Regions from separate parts of the Paenibacillus sp. Lou8.1 genome, predicted to be linked through region 1. Evidence: riboswitches for the same ligand, from Rfam matches in the RefSeq annotation. Region 1 holds a riboswitch; the other holds the start of a gene.
What was found. Region 1 has a riboswitch for cyclic di-AMP ahead of NLX78_RS25255 (C40 family peptidase). Riboswitches for the same ligand answer to the same signal wherever they lie in the genome.

Region 2: linked by a shared signal. The riboswitch ahead of NLX78_RS24220 (resuscitation-promoting factor) and the one ahead of NLX78_RS25255 (C40 family peptidase) in region 1 are both predicted to bind cyclic di-AMP.

Annotation. Positions count from the first base shown of each region.
Region 1 is NZ_JANAVN010000024.1:18,505-26,194, forward strand. Features, by position in the region: gene NLX78_RS25240 (hypothetical protein) at 1-106, shown strand, start outside; gene NLX78_RS25245 (4a-hydroxytetrahydrobiopterin dehydratase) at 224-523, shown strand; gene NLX78_RS25250 (GNAT family N-acetyltransferase) at 602-1,108, opposite strand; gene NLX78_RS25255 (C40 family peptidase) at 1,413-1,913, opposite strand; cyclic di-AMP (ydaO/yuaA leader) riboswitch at 1,919-2,056, opposite strand; gene NLX78_RS25260 (hypothetical protein) at 2,333-3,160, opposite strand; gene NLX78_RS25265 (M1 family metallopeptidase) at 3,172-5,184, opposite strand; gene NLX78_RS25270 (YwhD family protein) at 5,309-5,815, shown strand; gene NLX78_RS25275 (NAD(P)H-dependent oxidoreductase) at 6,106-6,657, shown strand; gene NLX78_RS25280 (winged helix-turn-helix transcriptional regulator) at 6,667-7,026, opposite strand; gene NLX78_RS25285 (PTS sugar transporter subunit IIA) at 7,331-7,690, shown strand, end outside.
Region 2 is NZ_JANAVN010000021.1:10,723-18,412, forward strand. Features, by position in the region: gene rsmI (16S rRNA (cytidine(1402)-2'-O)-methyltransferase) at 1-27, shown strand, start outside; gene NLX78_RS24205 (AbrB/MazE/SpoVT family DNA-binding domain-containing protein) at 152-406, opposite strand; gene NLX78_RS24210 (HD domain-containing protein) at 738-2,021, shown strand; gene NLX78_RS24215 (TatD family hydrolase) at 2,064-2,834, shown strand; cyclic di-AMP (ydaO/yuaA leader) riboswitch at 3,036-3,318, shown strand; gene NLX78_RS24220 (resuscitation-promoting factor) at 3,590-4,738, shown strand; gene rnmV (ribonuclease M5) at 4,885-5,430, shown strand; gene rsmA (16S rRNA (adenine(1518)-N(6)/adenine(1519)-N(6))-dimethyltransferase RsmA) at 5,438-6,322, shown strand; gene yabG (sporulation peptidase YabG) at 6,378-7,274, shown strand; gene veg (biofilm formation stimulator Veg) at 7,476-7,690, shown strand, end outside.

The DNA of each region.
Region 1 (7,690 bases):
GCCCACAATCACTGTAGGGAGTAGCGTTGTGATCTATGAGCCGGAGCAGCATCGCATCTATGTACTTATTGGGGACGAGGAGCTGACGTCAGTCCCTTTGATTTGAGGTCCGTCTTATGGATTTATCAACGGGGCCGTGGTAATATGTACACCAATATATCGTAGTTTTGGCCGTATTTAAGCGGTCGAAAGGCTTCCGTATAAACGGGGAGGAGTTCGTAACATGCCTTTTACACAAGAAGAGATTGAAGCACATCTGGAGAAACTGGAGGGCTGGGAACTGGAGGAAGGACGTTGGATCGTTCGAAAATATAATTTTTCCAGTTTTATGAAAGGGATTGCATTCGTGGATGAAGTTGCCGCTATATCTGAAGCATTCAATCATCATCCATTTATTACGATTGATTATAAGACCGTGACTCTGCGTTTGACCTCTTGGGACGACGGCGGTATTATGGCCGTGGATATTAAGGAAGCCCAACAATATAATGAAGCTTTTGAAAAAATGCGCAGCAGTCATTGAGCTTGTAATGATCTGTCGTATGATGATAAAAGCGCCTTCGCTATACAACATCGTGGTTGTATGCCGAAGGCGCTTTTATCATAGAATTTGGGTTGGGTGCTCGGGACGATATACCATACAATAAAATGGTTTTTTGCCATCAGGAGTCTGGCGTTCATAGGTATCTGTAAGCTCAAATCCAGCCGCCTTGTAGGCCCGGATAGCGCGCTCATTCCAAGTGAGCACCTCTAGATCAATTTCATTCTTCGGGTTGCGTCGTTGAGCTTCCTCTGCAATGGCACGGACAAAATCAGAGCCTTTGCCATGTCCGCACCTGTCAGGATGCATTCCAAGACCTAGCCGGGTCACACCGATCATAGGAAAATATTGAGCAAATCCCGTCAGTTTGTTCTCTTCATCCAGTACGGCAACATATTGCTCTTGGCGAAGCGTGGGACTTCCAAATTCGACTTCAAGTGCCTTCATTTGTTCCCAGGGGAGCCAACCATATATGTTATAAGGTGGATCATAGTGCCACTCACAGATTGCAGCCGCTTGATGCTCGTCCATCGGTACGATCCGATAGTTGGATATTGAGGCCGGCATGTGTTCCATCCTCCTTTACACAGGTACTTCAATCATTAACAACAGATTGTAGACAAGTTGCAGAGGAATGGCAAGCGTGTTTATTTCATACCTAAGTCGGGTATACATTCAATAAGAAGGAATTACTGCTCATATGCTCCCCCAGCGGTGACGGTAAAACCGACGATGTTCGCTACAATTGAAACCTTTTGAGGTCTCAGTTCGTCAGTAAAGATAATAATTGCTGATGTTGTGGACATAAAAAACCGCAATTCGATTCCGGCCAGAATCAAATTGCGGCTAGGGTTAGCTTGCTGTGCGTTAGTTATTCTACGTTATCGTCATCAGGAATGTCTGAAGCTACAGAATGGTAAGCGTCTGTGCTCATAATTCTTTTTGCACCGACATAGCGGTTAGCGTAATAATTTTCGTTCAGTGAGCTAACTACTACACCACGTGAAGTCGAGGAGTGGGCAAATTTCCCTTCACCTACGAAGATACCTACATGGGAAATGCCTCTTCCTGTGGTGTTGAAGAACACCAGGTCCCCAGGTCTCATTTCATCGCGGGATACAGAAGATCCCATTTTGAATTGTGATCCAGATTGATGCGGAAGTTTAATTCCCAGTTTGTTGTATACGTACATTGTGAAGCCGGAGCAATCGAATCCCTCGAGTGTAGTGCCTCCGCTTCTGTAGTTCGTTCCTTTGGCATCTTGGATGACCTGGTCCATCTTAGAGTCTGCATATGCACTGCCGCCACCGAATGTAAAAGATGTAAAGGCAATGGCAAGACCCATAGCTGCGATCGTTAGCTTCTTCTTCAAAAAAAATATACCCCTTCCAATGCCTGCGAGGTTAGCTTAAGGATTCGGTAGAAGGTTCCCCTATGACCACTCTGTTGCGAGATCAATTCACCCAAACTGGTTCCCCCGCTTCCTAGGTGCCAGGAATTAGGCTTAACTTAAGATGTGCACCTTGGAGAGCAGTATTCACAATAACGTTATTTTTGAGATAAAGGTTACAATAAAGATTACAAAGTTGTTACTATCAGTTCACTGCGATTATTGTAACAAAGACGGCTGGCTTTGGCAAATGTTTCATTGCAAAAAGTTACAAAAAAAATCTGCTCCTCATGTCCCAGGAACAGATCTTGTTAACAGTATTCAGTTATGTGTCGTTTGCGCGAATATGAATCAAGGTTTTTCGACAGACGGAAATGAAGTAAAAAACATAAAGGCAGGGCTTAGCTTCTACTAGAGATATCGGTATGCCATAGTCTGTACTGCGAACTGATATGCCACAGCCTGACCAGACTAGTAACAAAATGATACGATTGCTGGAGAATGAGCGCCAGCATGCCAGTCCAAATCATCGCCACGGTGCCAAATAGACCGAAGACCAGCAGCACACAAGCACCGAGCAAAAGGGATATACCGACAGCTGGGAGGAGCTGGCGAAAGAAGGCGAGCAGGGACGATAGTATGGCGTGACCACCGACAGTACCCAGTTGCATATACAGGATGCACTGCCGAATGAACCATCCGTATGCCATCCATCCAATGACATAGGGCAATAAATGCAGCAGATAAGAGGAAGATTGAAGTGCTCCTGCTACAATAGGGTAGAGTCTCGGTACTACCCAAAAGGCGGGAAGCAGCAGCAGTCCCAACTCGATGGTGTAATACAACAGCGACGACATGCCATGGCGTTTCATACCCTTGAAAAAGGACAGGCTTTGCGGTTCAGTCGCATCGGTATGCAGACTTTGATATATTCCGGCTCTAATGAAGGGAGTGATCAGTATACGTAGTACAGTCGCCCCTAGTAGTATCCACAAATACACATGTACTTCCCGGCTGTCCATCAGAGCAATCTGGCTCTCCATCCAAAATAAGGTCTGTCCCAGCTCGTTTTGACCCTGATCAGGATAACGGAGCAATAGCGGGATAACGGCAGACTGCACCAGCCGATAGAGAAACACCCCCCACAGTAGTCGATACAGAAATAAAATGATAACGATATAGAATCGTATGCGCACCAGCGCCCAGCCCTCTTTTATAACAGTCCGCATCTATAGACACCTCACCATGACAGACTTCCAAGCAGTGTCTCCAACAGCTTGGTTACACTTATACTCCAACGGGTTTGTTGCTTTTCGTCCAATTCGGCTTTTAGGCTATTGTTAATATGCTTGTTCTCCAGTGCAATGGTATATAGGGGATCAAGGGTTACATAGGAAACGGGAGAAGTACTTTTGATCCGAAAAGTTATGCTTTTGCCCGCACCGTCCCAAGCCTTGAATATCGTGGTACCATCCTTGAAGGTAAATTGGACAGGGATCTTGGGGTAATCCGCCCCTTTTTTGCTGACCGTCACGACTGCTTCATATCCATTCTCCAGCTTGTGGTTTGTGATGTGATCCACTGAAAAGTCCGCCATCTGGCCGTCATATACATACTGTTCAAAATAGTGGCTCCATGAGCGTCCGGTGACTCTCTCCACGATACGTTGAAAATCCAGTGAGGACGGATGCTTGAATCGGTACGTCTGGACGTAGGTCCGCATAATGCGATCCATTTTTTTCATACCCACCTGACGTTCAATGCCCCGTAGGACCAGCTTGCCTCGAGAGTAGGCATTTTGCGCGTACTCAGCAGCTGAGCCGTACTTCCATGACTCACGGTTTAGCGGCTGTGGGGAGGCTACCTGTCCCGATTGTAATGGCAGGTTGGGGGTAAGCCCATATTCTTGCTCCATAAGCCGCTCCTCTGCATAGGAGGTGAAGCCTTCATCCAGCCACGGCTCCTCAAATTCATTATTGGCTACCATTCCGTAGAAATATTGATGTCCAATCTCATGAACTAATGTCCGTTCCAGACTATAGCCAGGATTCAGATTACCCGCAGCAGCGGCCGTGATGAGTGTCGGATACTCCATACCGCCGGCTCCATTGCCTGATTTGGGTGGAACCACGATGGATAGGGTGGAATATGGATAAGGCCCGTACCATTTGCTGTAGTACGAAAGGGCGGCCTTCGCTGCGCTCATATAGCGCCCTTTGAGCTCCTTGTGCGACGGGTCAAGGTAGAGCTTGATTTTGACACCAGGGACTTCAGCAGAAGAAAAGGGTTCTTCTACGGTTACAAAGTTGGGTGAAGCGGACCAGGCAAAATCGTGTACATCATCGGCATAAAATTGATATATTTTTTGGCCGTTCTGTCGGACGGCACCACGGGTGGGAAATCCGGTCGCTGCTACGATATGAGTTTCAGGCACCCGAATCCGTACGCTGTAAATTCCAAAATCGGCATAAAACTCGGAGTTACCATGATACTGGTGGAGGTTCCAGCCCTCCTCGGCGCGTCCACGCTGTCCTGCAGTCTCGTAGACGCTGAGCTTCGGGAACCACTGTCCTGCCATTACAAAATCATCTGTCGCGCCCATACGAGCGAAGATGGCGGGCAGTTTTACCTCAAACTTCATATATAATGTGATTTCTTCGCCACCTCGTACCGGCTTGGGTAGACGCACCTTCACGAGCGAACGGTCGCCTGCGTTACCGTCATCTGGCTGCACATATTGGATGCGGTGCATGAGAGATAAACCGTCTTCTGTTTTTAGTTCAGTCAGCGTCATGGAGCCAAAGCCGTCTTTGGGCATGGTGTCTCCGCGCAGCTTTCCACCGGATTCCTTCATAAAGGTAGTTTCCATGGAAGAGAAGGCATTCGGGTATAGATGAAGATACAGATCATTCACGGTTTTCTTGCCCGGATGGTTCCAGGTTAGTGTCTCAGTGCCTCGCAAAACCTGTCCTTTTTCCAGAGACACATCAATGTGGTACTCTACCACCCTCTTGCTGAGGATTTCTGTAGCGGGCTGTGGAGGGTTCTTGGGCAGGTCAGGCAGGATGTTTGCCCCTAGAGGCTTGCCCATATTTGGGGCAAGCGCAGACTCAGACAGGGACCCGTATAGTGGTTGGCCTATGGACTGCGGGTCGGATTGCAGTTGGGGCTGCCAGGCAAACCATAACGTCCCTGCGAGGAGACCGAGGGCTAGTGTAGACAATAAAACGATTTTAGTGCGTGCTGGGGTCATACAATGGATACCTCCCGTTGACAAGCATCTACAGCATGTATATGTTTGCTTTCAGGAGATTATTAGTTAAAATATTTATAGTGTAGAATGAGTGTGAAGACGGAAAATGGAGGTCTAGTGACGCATGAGTGAAAATCAGCCGGACGGCAAAAAACAGATTGCACTGAACATTGTCAGTGGCAAGAGTAAACATAAGGGTTTCGGCGCAGGCTCAATCGACCTGAACAGCATGTCTCCGGTTATCATTGACCGAGGAGAGGCGAAAATTGATATCGGTGCCATGCATGCCAAAAGTAAAGTAGAACGCGGGATCAAGTTCTCTACGAATAAAGAGGATGTACCGAACGGACGCCAAGTATGGCTCGTATGGGTAGCCGTGGATCGTACGCCCGAAGGGCGTATGTACGGCGGTGCCACCGCCTGCGAGATGCTGATTGACGACGAAGCCAAACGCGGCTGGAAAATCCTCGCCGATCACGTCAACCGTATGGATTACGCGCTCAAGCGTCGTTTCATGCTGGATGATCTCGGCAGTGAAGATAAAGCAGCGCTCAAAAGCCTGCTAATTTCGCATAACGAGGAATGGTGGGACGCTTCGCCTGAGGAATTGAAGCAGGCGCTGGAAGGGTAGCCCAGCGTTAACGCAGTAATAATATTGTAAAAAAGCAGCCACATCTGTGAACTGCACCCCATTTGTTAGACACGACTAACAATGGAGGTGCAGTTCACTGTGGGCTGCTTTTTTTTATTGCGAAATAGCTTTCAGCATGAACGTATGATCGTGGTGATGGTATAGAAAGAATATTTTTCTGATTTGACACTAACCTTTTAGTAAGTAGTTGTACTAAAAGTGCATACTTACATATTTGTAGTGCGCGCTTTATACTCAGAAAATAAATAATACTCAAGGAGGATAAGTCTTTGAAAACTCTTGTTATCGTAACACACCCAAGCATAGAAACATCTGTGATAAATAAGCAATGGGTAGGAGAACTCAAAAAATATCCAGAAAAGTATACTATACATGAATTGCATACGATTTACCCTGACGGGAACATTGATGTGGAAAAAGAGCAGCACTTCATTGAATCGCATAGTAAGCTTATTTTACAGTTCCCTGTTTATTGGTTTAGTAGTCCGCCTCTCCTTAAAAAATGGCTTGACGATGTTTTTGCTTATGGCTGGGCTTATGGTTCAAATGGAGGAGACAAATTAAAGAATCGCAAAGTTGCTTTAGCTGTATCTGCCGGAATTAAAAAAGAAGATTATAGTGAAAAGGGAAGATATCGCTATACACTTGAGCATCTACTATCCCCTTTTGAAACAACCTTCCTATATTGCAGTGCAGATTATCGTTCGTTCTTTGCTTTTTATGGTACAGAAAATGAGCCTGGCGCAGATGCCCCAGGTTTGTCCGAAAGCGAATTGGAAAAAAGCGCACGAGATTATTTGAGTTTTATTGACAGCCTGTAATAGGAATGCCTATTGCTGTCCGTCCTCCAGAGCTGGCAAACCATTTTCCTCTCCCCACTCGCACATCATATTTAACAATGGAATGAGAGAAAGGCCACGCTTAGATAATGAATATTCAACTTTTGGAGGTATCTGGGGAAATTCCTTGCGTATGATAAGGCCATCTGCCTCTAGCTCTTTTAACATAATGCTTAGTGTTTTGAAGGAAATGGTGCCGATACTTCGTTTCAGCTCGTTATGCCGCATAACCTTATTTTCAGAAAGCCAATATATAATGATCATTTTATATTTACCGCTTATTAAGGACAACGTATATCCAAAGCCAGTGTCTTTTAGGACCACGCCAGACGGAACACAGGTTTCACCCATAAGTTACACTCTCCTTTAGGTAAGTATATAATATAAATGTGCATACTTTACAACTGATCATTATGCAATCTTGGTGAAATGATGTAAAGTATGCTCGTCATAAGATGTTTCTGTATCTTTAAATAGAGTGATTTTAGAAACGGAGAGGAGCGCCTTGACATCCTGAACAGGCATTCACTATAATTCAGATAGAAATCGCTTCCACTCTTCTTTTTATTTATTTTGTGGAACCGGTTCCTTGAAATGTGTAGTTAAGTCCCATTCACTGTTTATGAATGTAATCTCTAAATAAGGTGGCATCGTTATGTTTAAATGGTTGAAAAAGAAGGCGACTCCTCGTATTGAACAATTCGACATGGTAGCACCAATCAAAGGAAAAGTGGTTTCCCTTGAAGAGGTTCCAGATCCTGCGTTCTCCACGAAGGCAATGGGGGAAGGTATCGCTATTCATCCAACTGAAGGTAAAGTGACTGCTCCTTTCGCGGGTAAGGTCGTTCACGTGATGGAGAAAAGTAAGCATGCTCTGATCATTGAGCATGAATCCGGTGTACAAATTTTGATACATGTCGGGATTAATACAGTTTCCCTCAAAGGACAAGGGTTTAACCCTCACGTTCAAACAGGAGATAACATTAAAGCAGGGCAATTACTGATGGAGTTTGAT
Region 2 (7,690 bases), on a different contig from region 1:
AGAGATGTTTACAACGCACTCTTATGAATATCTGCCTAAACAAAAAAGGGCCTTCCAACGGTTGGGTTCAAACCGTGGAAGGCAACAAGGAGTATATATGAAAAAGGTTAGAATTAACAATATCTGATAAGTCTATTATATACTAAAATTCTCAGTTTGTCACAGGTGTTGGGATTTCAGAAATGCAATCTTGGCAAACAATTTTTCCTTTGAAGTAAATTACGTTCTCAGCATTGCCGCAGAAGATACAAGCTGGCTCGTATTTTTTAAGCATGATGCGTTCGCCATCAACATAAATTTCCAAAGCGTCTTTCTCTCCGATTCCCAGGGTACGGCGCAATTCGATTGGAATAACAACACGTCCGAGCTCGTCAACTTTTCTTACAATACCAGTGGATTTCATCATAATAAATCAGGCTCCTCTCGCCGTTTAAAATAATATAAGTGTCATGATTCGACAAAATTTTCTCTTTTCTGATATTTACTATACCAACGATTCCCAAAACAGTCAACCTTAAAAATGTAGTAACAGTCTGATTATGCAAAAGTATTTAGATTAAAGAGCTTTACTTGTGTGTATTGCCTTATCTTATTGATGATTTATTCAGTTTGTCGATTTGGAAATGTCGAAAAACTATAATTCGACATATTACGACAAAGAATGTCGAATGAGGGAAACCATTTAGGATTTTATTGTATTTTAATCCATTATTCCGAATATTAAAGGAGCTGATATCTTGCACCAGCCACTCAGTGAAGAAAAAGTTTTTAAAGACCCGGTACATAATTACATCCATGTTCAGGATACTGTGATATGGCGGTTGATCAACACGCCGGAGTTCCAACGTTTACGGCGAATACGGCAGTTAGGAACGTCGTATCTTACGTTTCATGGAGCGGAGCATAGCCGGTTTTCACACTCATTGGGCGTATATGAGATTACGAGAAGTATTATTTCTCAATTTGAACGTGGAGATTTCCCGGATTGGCCGAAGGAGGAAAGGCTGGTTGCTCTGTGTGCAGCTCTATTGCATGATGTGGGGCACGGCCCATTTTCTCATTCAATTGAGGAAGCCTTTCATATGAACCATGAGGATTGGACATGCCGCATTGTACTGGGAGACACGGAGATCAACGCCGTGCTACGGCAAGTCGACGAGAAGCTTCCACAAAAGGTGGCTGCGGTTATAGCCAAAACGTATGATAAACCGATTGTTGTCAACCTGGTAACCAGTCCACTAGATGCCGATCGTATGGATTATTTGTTGCGGGATGCTCACTCGACAGGTGTCAACTACGGCACGATTGATTTGGATCGTATTTTACGACTGCTGCGTCCTCATAATGGGAGAATTGTTGTGAAGGAATCAGGTATGCATGCAGTAGAAGATTATTTAATGTCACGCTACCAGATGTATTGGCAAATTTATTTTCATCCTGTAACACGCAGCTCGGAAATCCTTTTACGTAAAATTTTCAAGCGAGCAAAGGAATTGTTTAAAAACGGATATGAGTTTGGATTTCTGCTGGACCCGTTGCCGGATCTGTTGAAAGGAGATCTTACAGTAGAGCAATATCTGATGCTCGACGAGTCATTAATCCAGACCGTATTTAGCCAGTGGAAACGAGAAAAGGACGAGATTTTAAGTGATTTGAGCAGCCGGTTTATGGACCGTAGATTGTATAAATATGTAGAGATTGAAAATATGGATACAGATACCATTGACAGTATTCGAGAAGCTTTGAAAGAGGCTGGTTTGCACCCTGAATATGATTTTGAAATTGATTTTCCGACAGATCTTCCTTATGATGTGTTTCGGCAGGGTGGCTCGACGGACAACCAGATTTTACTGCTTGGACGTCAGGGCGAGGTGAGTGAAATATCCGAAGTTTCGGAAATTGTGCGCTCAATAAGTGGTATTCACCGAGGGAAATATCATATGTATTTTCCCCAGAATAAATTGAACGCGGTAAAAGACAGGATTCCTGCCGAAATAAGGAATTATTTTGTCAAAGAATAGACAACTATATAGAAATGTAAGTAAAAAAAGGAGATGTAAACCTTGGATTTATTCGACACTCATACTCACTTGGATGCGCCACAATTTGACGAAGATCGTGAAGAAGTTATAGCACGTGCTGTCGAATCAGGAGTAACGCGGATGATCAATATCGGATTTAATCGTGAGACCATTCCATCCACCATGAAATTGGCCGAGACGTATGATTTTATTTATGCGGCAGTTGGATGGCACCCACAGGATGCTATTACAATGCAGGAGGGCGATCTAGAATGGATTGCATCGTTATGCAGTCATAAAAAGGTTGTAGCCATCGGGGAGATCGGTCTGGATTATTATTGGGATACATCACCGAAGGATGTGCAGCATCGGGTGTTTCGAAATCAAATTGGTCTGGCTCGTGAGCTCAAGATGCCCATTGTTATTCATAACCGGGATGCACATGAAGATATTGTTAAGATTTTGCGCGAGGAAAAAGCGAGTGAGATTGGTGGAGTCATGCACTCCTTTTCGGGTAGCTGGGAGACAGCCAAAATGGTGCTGGATATGGGATTTCACCTTTCCTTCGGTGGTCCAATAACGTTCAAAAATGCCAAGCAGCCAAAAGAGGTGCTCGCACAGGTGCCGCTGGACCGTCTGCTCATTGAAACTGATGCTCCCTATCTGACGCCTCATCCGTTTCGTGGGAAGCGAAATGAGTCTGCACATGTGAGACTGGTAGCAGAGGCTGCAGCCCAAATCAAAGGGATTACAGTGGAGGAATTAGTGTCAATAACGACCCGAAATGCCCTGGAACGATTTGACATTCAATGAAAAAGTGAAGAAATCGATCAAAATAAAGAGATAGACGAAGCTAATCATGAATTTGTTGCAGGAAACTCGAGAATATTACAATATTTTAACCGAATATTTTAAAAAATGTACTTGAAACCTGCTTTACAACATGCATAGAAACAGGATATCATCTTTTCAGTGAATTGTTGTTTGAATGTAAACATCAACAAGTCATTTCATGAACCAGTCTCGCTGAGTCCCTTTTACAGGGAACGGGGGAACCGATATGGCTTACAGTACGTCCGGCGTATGTGCAAGAAGGGAACGTTTCTTCCGCCAGCCGGCTCGACCTAAATTCTTTTCCCGGATGGGATTGAACAGGTGGAGGAGCCGTATTTCGATTTCTTTCTGGGTCTTCGGGGTGAATGTGAAGGCGACCGCCATGAGCGGTTGACCCAAGCTAGGGCGACTCTCTACGTCCGAACCCGACAGCTAACCCCGTAAGCGTAACAAGAGAGAAGCCATCTCGTGCATGAGTTTTCCCGCATATTCACACATGCCGGAAGCCACGAAAGAGCTCTCTAGTCTCTTTCTCTGGCTTTTTTTGTTGTGAATAAAAGAAAATCTGTCATCATACTGTGGTTAAACAGGGGAGGACAGCATGCCGCGAAGACGGGTACATGGTGCAGGACAGTCGTAGTTTGGGCTTGTCTTGTAGAAAATCTGTTATAGTCACGTCAAATCTCAACTATGTCTTACTCCAGACGGCGGGCTATGTAAGGAGGACGGAGGAAATGGGCATTTTCCAGAAAAAGGATACCCATGAGTCACGCTCATCCAGCATGTCTTACGTATTGCGTTGGAAGCAAGAGAATGTGCGCCAGGCTGCTTTGGTTGCTATTTTTCTAATCGCGCTAACGATTATGATTTCAATTCTGATGTACACGCAATCTAAAAAACAAGTCTTTTTTGTCATCGATGGCAAGGCGTCTGCGGTAGAAACCCGGGAATCCAAGCTTCAAGATTTGCTGAGCGAGCATTCCATTTCACTTCAGCCGCATGATACAGTTTCCATGCCGCTAAATGGAGCAATACAGGATGGCGATCGCGTAGTCATTAAACGTGCCAATCAGGTTAAAGTATCTTCAGGCAATGAGACGAAAAAGTTGTACACAACAGAAAATACAGTAGAAGGTGCCATTCGTACCTCGGGCTATAAATTATCATCAACGGATAAAGTTTATCCTGCGTTGGATGCCTCTGTTTCGTCTAACATGGACATAAAAATCGTCCGTGTGAAGAAACAGCAGGTCGAACAGAAAAAACAGGTGCCTTATCAGGTCATCAAAACGGCCGATCCGAGTCTTTATAAAGGCGATAATCGGGTCATTCAAAGCGGCAAATCGGGTGTGGTCGTCCAGCACGTTCAAAAGGTATATCATGATGGAAAATTGGTATCCAAACAGCTGGTTAACAAGGAAGTTGCACAGAACCGTGTGGATAAGGTCATTGCGGTAGGAACGAAGAAAAAACCGGTCGTTCTTGCTGCTTCCGTCGGTCCCAATGATGCGGTTAAGGCAACAACGGTTAGTTCGGGCAGTGCTGTCCGTAAAGCAGGCGTAAATTTTAAATATAGCAAAGTTTTACAAAATGTCTCCATGACGGCGTATTCCTCACAGGAGCCAGGTATCGGTACACGTACTGCATCCGGCGCACGTGTCACGGAAGGACGCACCATCGCGGTCGATCCGAGTATAATTCCAATCGGCTGGTGGGTGTACATCGAAGGGGTGGGCTTCCGTCGTGCGGAGGATACCGGTGGCGCGATTAAAGGCCACAAAATCGATGTGTATTATGAGAGTTTGAGCCGAGCCAACCAATTTGGTCGTAAGCACGGTAAAACCGTATATGTTATCGGACCGGTAAAGCCTGAAATCAACTAAAACAGGTTGTGTATGTTGAGGGCAATGCGATAGTATTAACAACATAGTTATGCCATGCTAAGAAGAGGATATCCTCTTCTTATTTTGTTTTCAAAAGCAGGGAAAGATAAATATAGCTTGCTGTGTAGCAGTGGAGGGAAACGCAAATGATCAAGGAAGTGATCGTGGTAGAGGGCCGGGATGATACGGTGGCCATTCGCCGCGCTGTTGAAGCGGATACGATAGAAACTGGCGGCTCCGCCATTAATAAAATGACGCTGCGTAAAATTGCATTGGCGCAGGAGCGGCGGGGGGTCATCATTTTAACCGATCCCGATCATGCAGGGGAGCGCATCCGTAAGATTATCGCTTCCAAGGTACCCGGCTGCAAGCAGGCCTTTATACCCGAGGCAGAAGCGACGCGTAAAGGAGATATTGGCGTGGAGAATGCCTCACCAGAAGCGATCAGACACGCTCTTGCACGGGTCCATACGACAGTGGAAGGCGCTGACCCGCTGATTGAGTGGGCGGACCTGATTGATGCTGGACTCATCACCCATCCCAATGCTGCTGCACGCCGTATGGCCTTAGGGAATGTGCTGGGTATTGGTTATTGTAACGGAAAGCAGCTACATAAACGGCTCTCTGTATTTCAGATCAGCCGCGAGGAATTTGCCGGGGCGCTGGCACAAATTGAAAGTGAAGGATTGTGATGTCCGTATGACAGGGATTCAAGATATAGCAACACCGCGGCGTACGAAGGAAATTATTCAACGGCACGGTTTTTCGTTCAAAAAGAGTTTGGGACAAAATTTCCTGATTGATCAAAATATTCTCAATAAGATTGTAAATGCTGCCGGATTGGATGAGACGAAGGGTGCACTTGAGATCGGTCCTGGGATTGGCGCTTTGACCGAGAAGCTGGCGCAATCGGCCAAGGTAGTTACCGCTGTCGAGATTGACCAGCGGCTGCTGCCAATTCTCGAAGAGGTGTTGGCCCCTTACGAGCATGTGAAGGTACGTCATGGAGACGTGCTGAAGCTGGATTTGCGCGAGGTGTTCGCAGCCGATTTTGCAGACGTGAGTAAAGTAAGTGTCGTGGCTAATCTGCCGTACTATGTTACTACACCGATTCTGATGAGGCTACTGGAGGACAAGCTCCCTCTGGAGAATATCGTCGTTATGATCCAAAAAGAAGTGGCTGAGCGCATGGCTGCGTCTCCTGGAACGAAGGATTACGGCAGTCTGAGCATTGCAGTGCAATATTACAGCGAACCTGAATTAGTCTGCATTGTGCCGAATACAGTATTTATTCCCCAGCCAAATGTGGAGTCTGCAGTCATCCGGCTGCGTGTACGGGAAGCCCCCCCGGTGGAAGTGGTGGATGAGAAGCACTTCTTTGAAGTGGTTCATGCTGCTTTTGCCCAGCGTCGTAAAACCATTTCCAATAACTTAAAAAGCCGTTTCTTCACCAAAGAGAACAGGGACACGCTGGAGCCGCTGTTGCAACAAGCTGGTATTGAACCCTCCCGTCGAGGAGAAACGCTAAGTATTGAGGAATTTGCGCGTCTCAGCGCTGTGCTGTTGGAGGCAGGTATATCCTAAGCTGGAACCAAACTGTGCATTCACCCATACGATATAGGAGGGGTGATACAGTGTGATGAGTTTAGGAGACTTGGTCGTTCGGAAATCGTACGGCGGAGATGTCACGTTTCGTGTTGAGGACATCCAGCGGGATAAAGCGATCATTAAGGGAATAGAATTTCGGCTGCTGGCTGATTCCCCGGTGAACGATCTGGTCAGAGTGCCTGCAGACCAGATTAGCGGTAAGACTCAGCAGGCCCACATTAAGGCTGGTGAGTCTCTTAATCTGTTGCAACGGGCACGCCAGCAGCAAGCTGCTCGTAGTCAGGCAGCTCTGGTAGGGGACTGGAGTGATCCGGTCGAGTCAACCTATTTTGAAATGCCGGGAAAGGTTCTTCACCTGGATGGAGATCCCAGTTATCTGAAAAAATGTCTCAGTTTATATGAACAGCTCCGTGTTCCTGCAGAGGGACATCACGTTCACGAATCGGGAATGGCGGACACGTTGTACCGACTGCTTCCTCGTATCCGTCCGGATATCGTAGTCATTACCGGACATGACGGTGTGCTGAAGCAGCCACAGCCTTACGATTTGTACAGCTTGAAAAGTTATAAAAATTCGCAAAATTTTGTGGCGGCGATTCAGGTAGCAAGACAATATGAACGTCATCTGGATTCGCTGACGATTGTAGCGGGGGCGTGCCAGTCCCATTTTGAGGCGCTGCTACGTGCGGGAGCGAACTTCGCCAGCTCACCAGGGCGTATCCTGATTCACGCGCTGGACCCCGTTTACGTGGCTGCCAAGGCGGCCTTTACTTCGATCCGTGATACGGTCAACATGGGGGACCTGTTTCACCAGACAATCAGTGGCAGTCGCGGAGTGGGTGGAATTGAAACTAGGGGAAGCTATCGCATCGGCCTGCCGAAGCTTGAAAATTTATCAACGCTTAAAGTAACGCCTTCCGCAATCTAGGATTCAAATGTGCCAATAGGATTAACCTGAGCAAAAAGCCTCTGCTTTCAGAGGCTTTTTGTCATTTTTTATATAAATTATTCCTGTTCGCAAAAAATTAAATTGACAACTTATTTTTCGTGTTGTTATAATATTTAGCTTGATTTGACAATCCCTCTAAAATTCGTTATAATGGACAAGGAAAGAGGTGGTCGTTAGGCAATGGCTAAAAATACGCTGTTGGAAATCAAACGCAGTCTCGACGCACATGTAGGGCAAAAAATTTTGCTGCGGGCTAACGGCGGACGCCGTAAGACCGTCGAACGAACTGGTGTCTTGGAAGAAACGTACCCTTCTGTTTTTATCGTCAAGCTGGATCAGGAGCAACAGACGTTTAAACGTGTCTCCTACAGCTATGCTGACATTCTTACCGAGTC